Linked DNA regions of Kutzneria chonburiensis. The protein of the gene in region 2 interacts with the protein of the main gene of each other region in a pairwise test. Links are inferred from orthologs where the notes say so. Each region holds a gene or a part of one and is shown on either strand. Other genes may lie near its edges.

What was found.
Region 1: the proteins of sufU (region 2) and M3Q35_RS27055 interact in binary tests that used the Escherichia coli proteins (3 or more experiments, as listed by UniProt). The link is inferred for Kutzneria chonburiensis from one-to-one orthologs.

Annotation. Positions count from the first base shown.
Region 1 is NZ_CP097263.1:5,982,697-5,985,877, forward strand. Bases 172-3,042 are described here. They hold M3Q35_RS27055 (cysteine desulfurase family protein), read right to left. Parts: upstream 2,251-3,042; coding sequence 1,093-2,250; downstream 172-1,092. Other genes in these bases: mnmA (tRNA 2-thiouridine(34) synthase MnmA), read right to left, coding at 172-1,090; M3Q35_RS27060 (MFS transporter), read right to left, coding at 2,285-3,042. Also shown: M3Q35_RS27045 (L-rhamnose mutarotase), read right to left, coding at 1-20; more of mnmA, read right to left, coding at 20-171; more of M3Q35_RS27060, read right to left, coding at 3,043-3,181. UniProt on the Escherichia coli protein: Master enzyme that delivers sulfur to a number of partners involved in Fe-S cluster assembly, tRNA modification or cofactor biosynthesis. Catalyzes the removal of elemental sulfur from cysteine to produce alanine.
Region 2 is NZ_CP097263.1:1,094,100-1,097,408, reverse strand. Bases 280-3,278 are described here. They hold sufU (Fe-S cluster assembly sulfur transfer protein SufU), read right to left. Parts: upstream 2,009-3,278; coding sequence 1,550-2,008; downstream 280-1,549. Other genes in these bases: M3Q35_RS05180 (cysteine desulfurase), read right to left, coding at 2,008-3,278; M3Q35_RS05190 (metal-sulfur cluster assembly factor), read right to left, coding at 1,167-1,553; M3Q35_RS05195 (SRPBCC family protein), read right to left, coding at 669-1,097; M3Q35_RS05200 (hypothetical protein), read left to right, coding at 287-691. In the rest of the region: more of M3Q35_RS05180, read right to left, coding at 3,279-3,291. UniProt on the Escherichia coli protein: A scaffold on which IscS assembles Fe-S clusters. Exists as 2 interconverting forms, a structured (S) and disordered (D) form. The D-state is the preferred substrate for IscS.

The DNA.
Region 1 (3,181 bases), 4.9 Mb from region 2 along the record:
AAGAAGCAGACGCGGCGCATCAACGGGTGCCGGTGATGGTGGCGCTGCACAGGACCACGTCGTCGCGGTAGAGGACGACGGCCTGGCCCGGGGCGACGCCGCGGAGGGGCTCGCGGAGGGTGACGGAAACGGAACCGTCGACGATCTCGGCGACGCAAGGGGCGAGACCGCCATGGGCGCGGACCTGGGCGGTGCACTCGATGAGACCGGGCCACGGGGTGTGCACGACGGCGTCGGAGGTGGCGATCGCGGAAACCGAGAGCTGCTCGGCGGAGCCGACGCGGACGGTGCCGGAGACGGGCTCCAGGGACAACACGTACCGCGGACGGCCGTCGGGGGCGGGGGCGTCGATGCCGAGACCGTGGCGCTGGCCGACGGTGAAGCCGTGCACACCGGTGTGCTGGCCGAGGACGGCGCCGGTCTCGGCATCGACCAACTGACCGGCCTGCTCACCGAGGCGCTTGGTCAAGAACGACCGGGTGTCGCCGTCGGGAATGAAGCAGATGTCATGGCTGTCGGGCTTGGCGGCGACGGCGAGACCGCGGGCGGCGGCCTCCACGCGGACCTGCTCCTTGACGGTGTCGCCGAGCGGGAACATGGCGTGCGCCAACTGGTCCTCGGTCAGCGAGGCCAGGACGTAGGACTGGTCCTTGCCGACGTCGACCGAACGCCGCAGCTCGGGACGGCCGTCCACAGTGGACAGCTGGGCGTAGTGGCCGGTGCAGACGGCGTCGAAGCCAAGGGCAATGGCCTTGTCCAGCAACGCCTCGAACTTGATCTTCTCGTTGCACCGCAGGCACGGGTTGGGCGTGCGCCCGGCGGCGTACTCGGCGACGAAGTCCTCGATCACGTCCTCGGTGAAGCGCTCGGCGAAATCCCAGACGTAGAAGGGAATCCCGAGCACATCGGCGGCACGCCGGGCGTCATGGGCGTCCTCGACGGTGCAACAGCCGCGAGCCCCGGTCCGCAGCGTGCCGGGCTTGGCCGACAGGGCCAGGTGCACCCCGACGACCTCGTGCCCGGCCTCGACGGCCCGCGCCGCGGCCACGGCGGAGTCGACCCCGCCGCTCATCGCCGCCAGAACCCGCATCGTCACATCCTCACCGTGGAGCCGGCCCGCCGGCGCATGCCGGCGATCCCCGCGTTGCGAGCCCGTTCCACCGCGGGCCCGATCGCCTCGGCCAACGCGGCGACATCAGAAGCAGTCGACGTGTGCCCGAGCGAGAAGCGCAGCGAACCACGGGCGGCCGCGGGGTCGACGCCCATGGCCAGCAGCACATGGCTGGGCTGCGCGACGCCGGCCGTGCAGGCGGAGCCGGTGGAACACTCGATTCCCTTGGCGTCCAACAACATCAGCAGGCTGTCGCCCTCGCAGCCGGGGAACGTGAAGTGCGCGTTGCCGGGCAGCCGGTCCACCGGGTCGCCGTTCAGCACGGCATCGGGCACGGCCTTCAACACCGCCGCCACCAGCGAGTCCCGCAACGAACGGACCCGCGTCGAGGAGTCCTCCACGGAAGCCCGCACCGCGGCGGCGAAACCGACGATCGCCGGCACGTTCAACGTCCCGGAGTGCACGTCCCGCTCCTGCCCGCCGCCGTGCAGCAGAGGCGTGCACTTGACGTCGCGCTTCAACAGCAGCGCCCCGACCCCGTACGGGCCGCCGAGCTTGTGCCCGGTCAACGTCAGCGCGGACGCCCCGGACTCGGCGAAGTTCACCGGCACGGACCCGACCGCCTGTACGGCGTCGGTGTGCAGCGGCACGCCCCGCGAAGCAGCGATCTCGGCCAACTCACGGATCGGGTTGACGGTGCCGACCTCGTTGTTGGCCCACATCACGGTCACCAGACCGACCTGGGAGTCCAACGCCTCCGACAACACCGACGGCTGCACGCGTCCGACCGAATCCACCTCGAGCCAGCCGACGGCATCAGGGCCGAGCCACTGCACGGCGTCGAGCACGGCGTGGTGCTCCACGGTCGAGGCCAGCACCCGAGGCAACGACCGAGCCCAGTAGATGCCCTTGACGGCCAGGTTGTCGCTCTCCGTCCCACCGGCGGTGAAGATCACCTCGGACGGACGGGCGCCCAGCGCGTCGGCGATGTCCTCCCGCGCCTCCTCCACGGCCCGCCGCGCCCGGCGGCCGGAGGTGTGCAGCGACGAGGCGTTGCCCAAGGTGGACAACGCCTCGGTCATCGCCGCCACGGCCTGCGGAAGCATGGGAGTGGTGGCGGCATGGTCGAGATAAGCCATCGCGGAACCAAGGGTAGCCCGTCCGCGTGACGGTTCACGAATGGCTTGCGGCCTGCCGGCTCACCACCAGCGCCCCGAACAGCGTCACCGCGGCCAGCACGATGTTCAGCGGCGTCCAGCCCGCGGTCGGCCCCAGCAGCGCCACCAGGACACCGCCAAGACCCACCACCAAAGACTGCCCGAACAGGTCGGACAGCTGGAGCGCCGCGGTGTTGAAGCCCCGATCGTGTGGCGGCGACAGCTTCAGCACGAGCACGCCGACGCTGGACACGGCCAGCCCCATGCCGAGCCCGGCGAACACCCAGGCCGGCGCGGCCAGCCACGGCGGCCCCCAAACGGGTGCGACGAACGTCACCAGGACCAGCCCCAGCGTGATGAACAGGAAGCCGCGCCGCACCAGCAGCGGACGGGCGATGTCCGGGTGCCGGCCCTGCCACCACGACGCGGCCGACCAGCCCAGCGCGGCGATGGTCAGCGGCACGCCGGCCAGCGCCAGCGAGAAGCCGTGCACATCGTGCAACACCAGCGGCAGGAAGATCTGGCTGCCGAAGAACGAGCCGGACAGCAGGGCCCGCGCCAGGATCACGCTGGGCAGGCCGGCCCGGAACGACACCGTGCCCTTGGGCAGCAGCACCCGCAGCGCCGGCACGACCAGGATCAGGCCGACCACGACCACGGCAAGGCCGACCAGGTTGGCGTGATCACCGGCCCAGCTCAGCACGGCCAGCCCGATCGCGGCGGCCACGGCGGCCGGCACCAGTCCACGCCGTCGCTGCCCCGATTCGTGCGGCTGGAACGCCGGCAGCCGGCGCAGCACGAGCACCACCAGCAGCCAGCCGACCAGCACCAGCGGGGCCAGGCCGAGGAAGATCCACCGCCAGTTCAGGTACGTCGCGATCAGGCCGGCGATCGTCGGCCCGATCAGCGACGG
Region 2 (3,309 bases):
CTCCGGCGTCGCGGCTCGACCCCTCGTGACCCCTGCCTCGCCCTTGCCGGATTTTCGCCCGCCGCATCCGGCTTGGGCGGGTAGGCGCGTCGAGTGGCGGCGGGCGAAAATCCACCAACCGTGCGAAGCAGGGGCGGGGCCGAGCGATGTTGCTGGCAAACTCGGGAACGTTCGGCGGCCGAGACTGGCCGCCGAATGTTCTCGTGGCGACGGAACGCCTGAAGCCGCCGGGGGTCGAGGTCGTCGGCACCGAGGGACTTCCCTTTGCCGATGGAAATTCTCGCTCGTGCTGAACCGCCACGGCCGTTTCGACGCGGCCGGTCTGAGTCGCGTGTTGGCCGATGGCGGCATTCTGCTCACCCAGCAGGTCGGCAGTGACGACTGCGTGGAGCTGAATCGGGCGCTCGGCGCACGGGTCTCCGACCAGCGCTGGAACCTCGACGTGGCAACGGAAGCGTTGACCGCCGCCGGGCTTCGGGTGATCGACGCCCGGGAGGAACGGCCACTGCTGCGGTTCCACGACATCGGCGCGGTTGTCTACCAGCTGCGGATGGTTCCGTGGCAGATCAAGGACTTCACCGTCGAACGCTACGACGCCGCCCTGCGCCGGCTGCATGCCCGGATCGAGGCCGAGGGCTCCCTCGCCGTCCGCACGCACCGATTCCTGGTCAGGGCCGCGAAGCCCGCTTGATGCCGGCCAGCATGCGACGCACCACCAGCCGGTGGCCGCCGGTGCCGATGACCAGGCTCCGGTAAACGAACCCGAGCGGTCCCGGGAAGGCGGCGTGGGTACGCGCCGCCAGCATCGTTCCGCCGGGCTCGTCGGTCAGGACGAAGGTCAGCTCGTAGTTCGAGTAGCGATGCCGGCCGGCCAGCCGCAGCAGCCGCTCCGGCTCCACCTCGGCGACGGTGAAGCCGGCCACCGTGCTGCCCGCTTCCAGCGCAGCGCCGGCTGCCCGCCGCGGTTCCGCGCCGACCACCGGCGCCACCGCCTTGGTCACGCGGTTGCCCTTGAACTGCTGGCCCAGCGCCCGCCACACCGCGGCCGGCGGCGCGGCCACCAGCACCCGGTGCTCGTCGATGAACGGAAGTTCCACGGTGTCACCCCTCAAAAGCCACCGGCCCCTCCGGTCGGAGGGGCCGGTGATAACACCGTTTCACAACTCTCAGACGGTGAAGCCCAAAGCACGCAACTGGTCACGGCCGTCGTCGGTGATCTTCTCCGGGCCCCACGGCGGCATCCACACCCAGTTGATGCGGAAGTCGCTGACCACGCCCCCGCCCGGGCCGCCGGTCAGGGCGGCGCGGGTCTGGTCCTCGATCACGTCGGTCAGCGGGCAGGCCGCCGAGGTCAGCGTCATGTCCAGCGTCGCGACGTTGTCGTCGTCCAGGTGGATGTCGTACACCAGGCCCAGGTCGACCACGTTGATGCCGAGCTCGGGGTCGACGACGTCACGCATCGCCTCCTCGATGTCCTCCAGCGAGGGCACATCGGCCTTGGCCGGCGCCTCGGGCAGCGCCTCGGCGGTCCGGGTCATGTCTTCCGCGGTCATGCCTGTCCTCCATCGACGACGCGGGCGACCGCGTCCTTGAAAGCCATCCAGCCGAGCAGGGCGCACTTGACGCGCGCCGGGTACTTCGCGACACCGGCGAAGGCGACGGCGTCCTCGAGGACGTCCTCGTCGGGCTCGACCTTGCCGCGGCCCTGCATGAGCTCCACGAACACGTCGAGGGTGCCGAAGGCGTCGCCGACGGTGCGGCCGATCACCAGGTCGGTGAGCACCGAGGTGGAGGCCTGGCTGATGGAGCAGCCCTGCCCGTCGTAGGAGACGTCGACCACCTTGGCCTCGGGCCCGTCGCCCTCCAGGTGCACCCGCACGGTGACCTCGTCCCCGCAGGTCGGGTTGACGTGGTGCACCTCGGCCTCGAAGGGCTCACGCAGGCCGCGGTGGTGCGGGTTCTTGTAGTGGTCCAGGATGATCTCCTGGTACATCTGCTGGAGCTGCATCAGGCGTTCACCCCGAAGAACTTCTGCGTCTCGCGCACGCCGTCGAGCAGGGCCTGCACGTCGGAGAGGTCGTTGTAGACGTAGAAGGTGGCGCGCACGGTGGCGGCGGCGTCGAGCTTGCGGTGCAGCGGCCACGCGCAGTGGTGCCCGACGCGGACCTCGATGCCGAGGCTGTCGAGGACCTGCCCGGCGTCGTGGGCGTGCACGCCCTCGACGACGAACGACACGGCGGAGCCACGGTCCACGTTCTCGGCGGGCCCGACGATGCGCACGCCGGGGATCTCGGCCAGCCCGGCCAGGGCGGCGCCGGTGAGCTCGTGCTCGTGGGCGGCGACCCGGTCCATGCCCAGCAGCCGCAGGTAGTCCACGGCCGCGCCGAGGCCGATGGCCTGCGACGTGTTGGGCACGCCGGCCTCGAACCGCTGCGGCGGCGGCGCGAAGGTCGAGCGGTCCATGAACACCTGCTCGATCATCGACCCACCGGTGATGAACGGCGGCATCGCGTTGAGCAGCTCGAACCGCCCGTACAGCACGCCGATGCCCGACGGCCCGAGCATCTTGTGCCCGGAGAAGGCGGCGAAGTCCACGCCCAGCGCCCGGAAGTCCACCGGCCCGTGCGGCACCGACTGGCAGGCGTCCAGCACGGTCAGCGCGCCGACCGACTGGGCCTTGGCCACGAGCACCGACACCGGGTTGACGGTGCCGAGCACGTTGGACTGGTGGGTGAAGGCGAAGACCTTGGTGCGCGGCGTGATCACGTCGTCCAGGTCGGACAGATCGAGCCGGCCGTCGGCCGTGACGGACAACCACTTCAGGGTGGCCCCGGTGCGCAGCGCCAACTGCTGCCACGGCAGCAGGTTGGCGTGGTGCTCCATCTCGGTCACGACGATCTCGTCGCCCGGGCCGAGCACGAAGCGCTTGGCCGCCGGGTCGTCGGAGAAGGCCGCGTTGCCGAAGGCGTAGGCGACCAGGTTGATGGACTCGGTGGCGTTCTTGGTGAACACCACCTCGTCCACGCCGACGCCGACGAAGTTCGCGATCTTCTCGCGGGCGTCCTCGTAGAGGTCGGTGGCCTCCTCGGCCAGCTGGTGCGCGCCGCGGTGCACGGCCGCGTTGGCCGTCTCGACGTACTGCCGCTCGAAGTCGAGCACCTGCTGGGGACGCTGCGACGTGGCGCCGGAGTCCAGGTAGACCAGCCGTTTGCCCTCGCGCACCGTGCGAGCCAGGATCGGGAAGTCGGCTTTCAGTGCGGCGACGTCCAAGGGTGCAGCGGTGGTGGTCACTGCCGGCGCCTCCTCGCA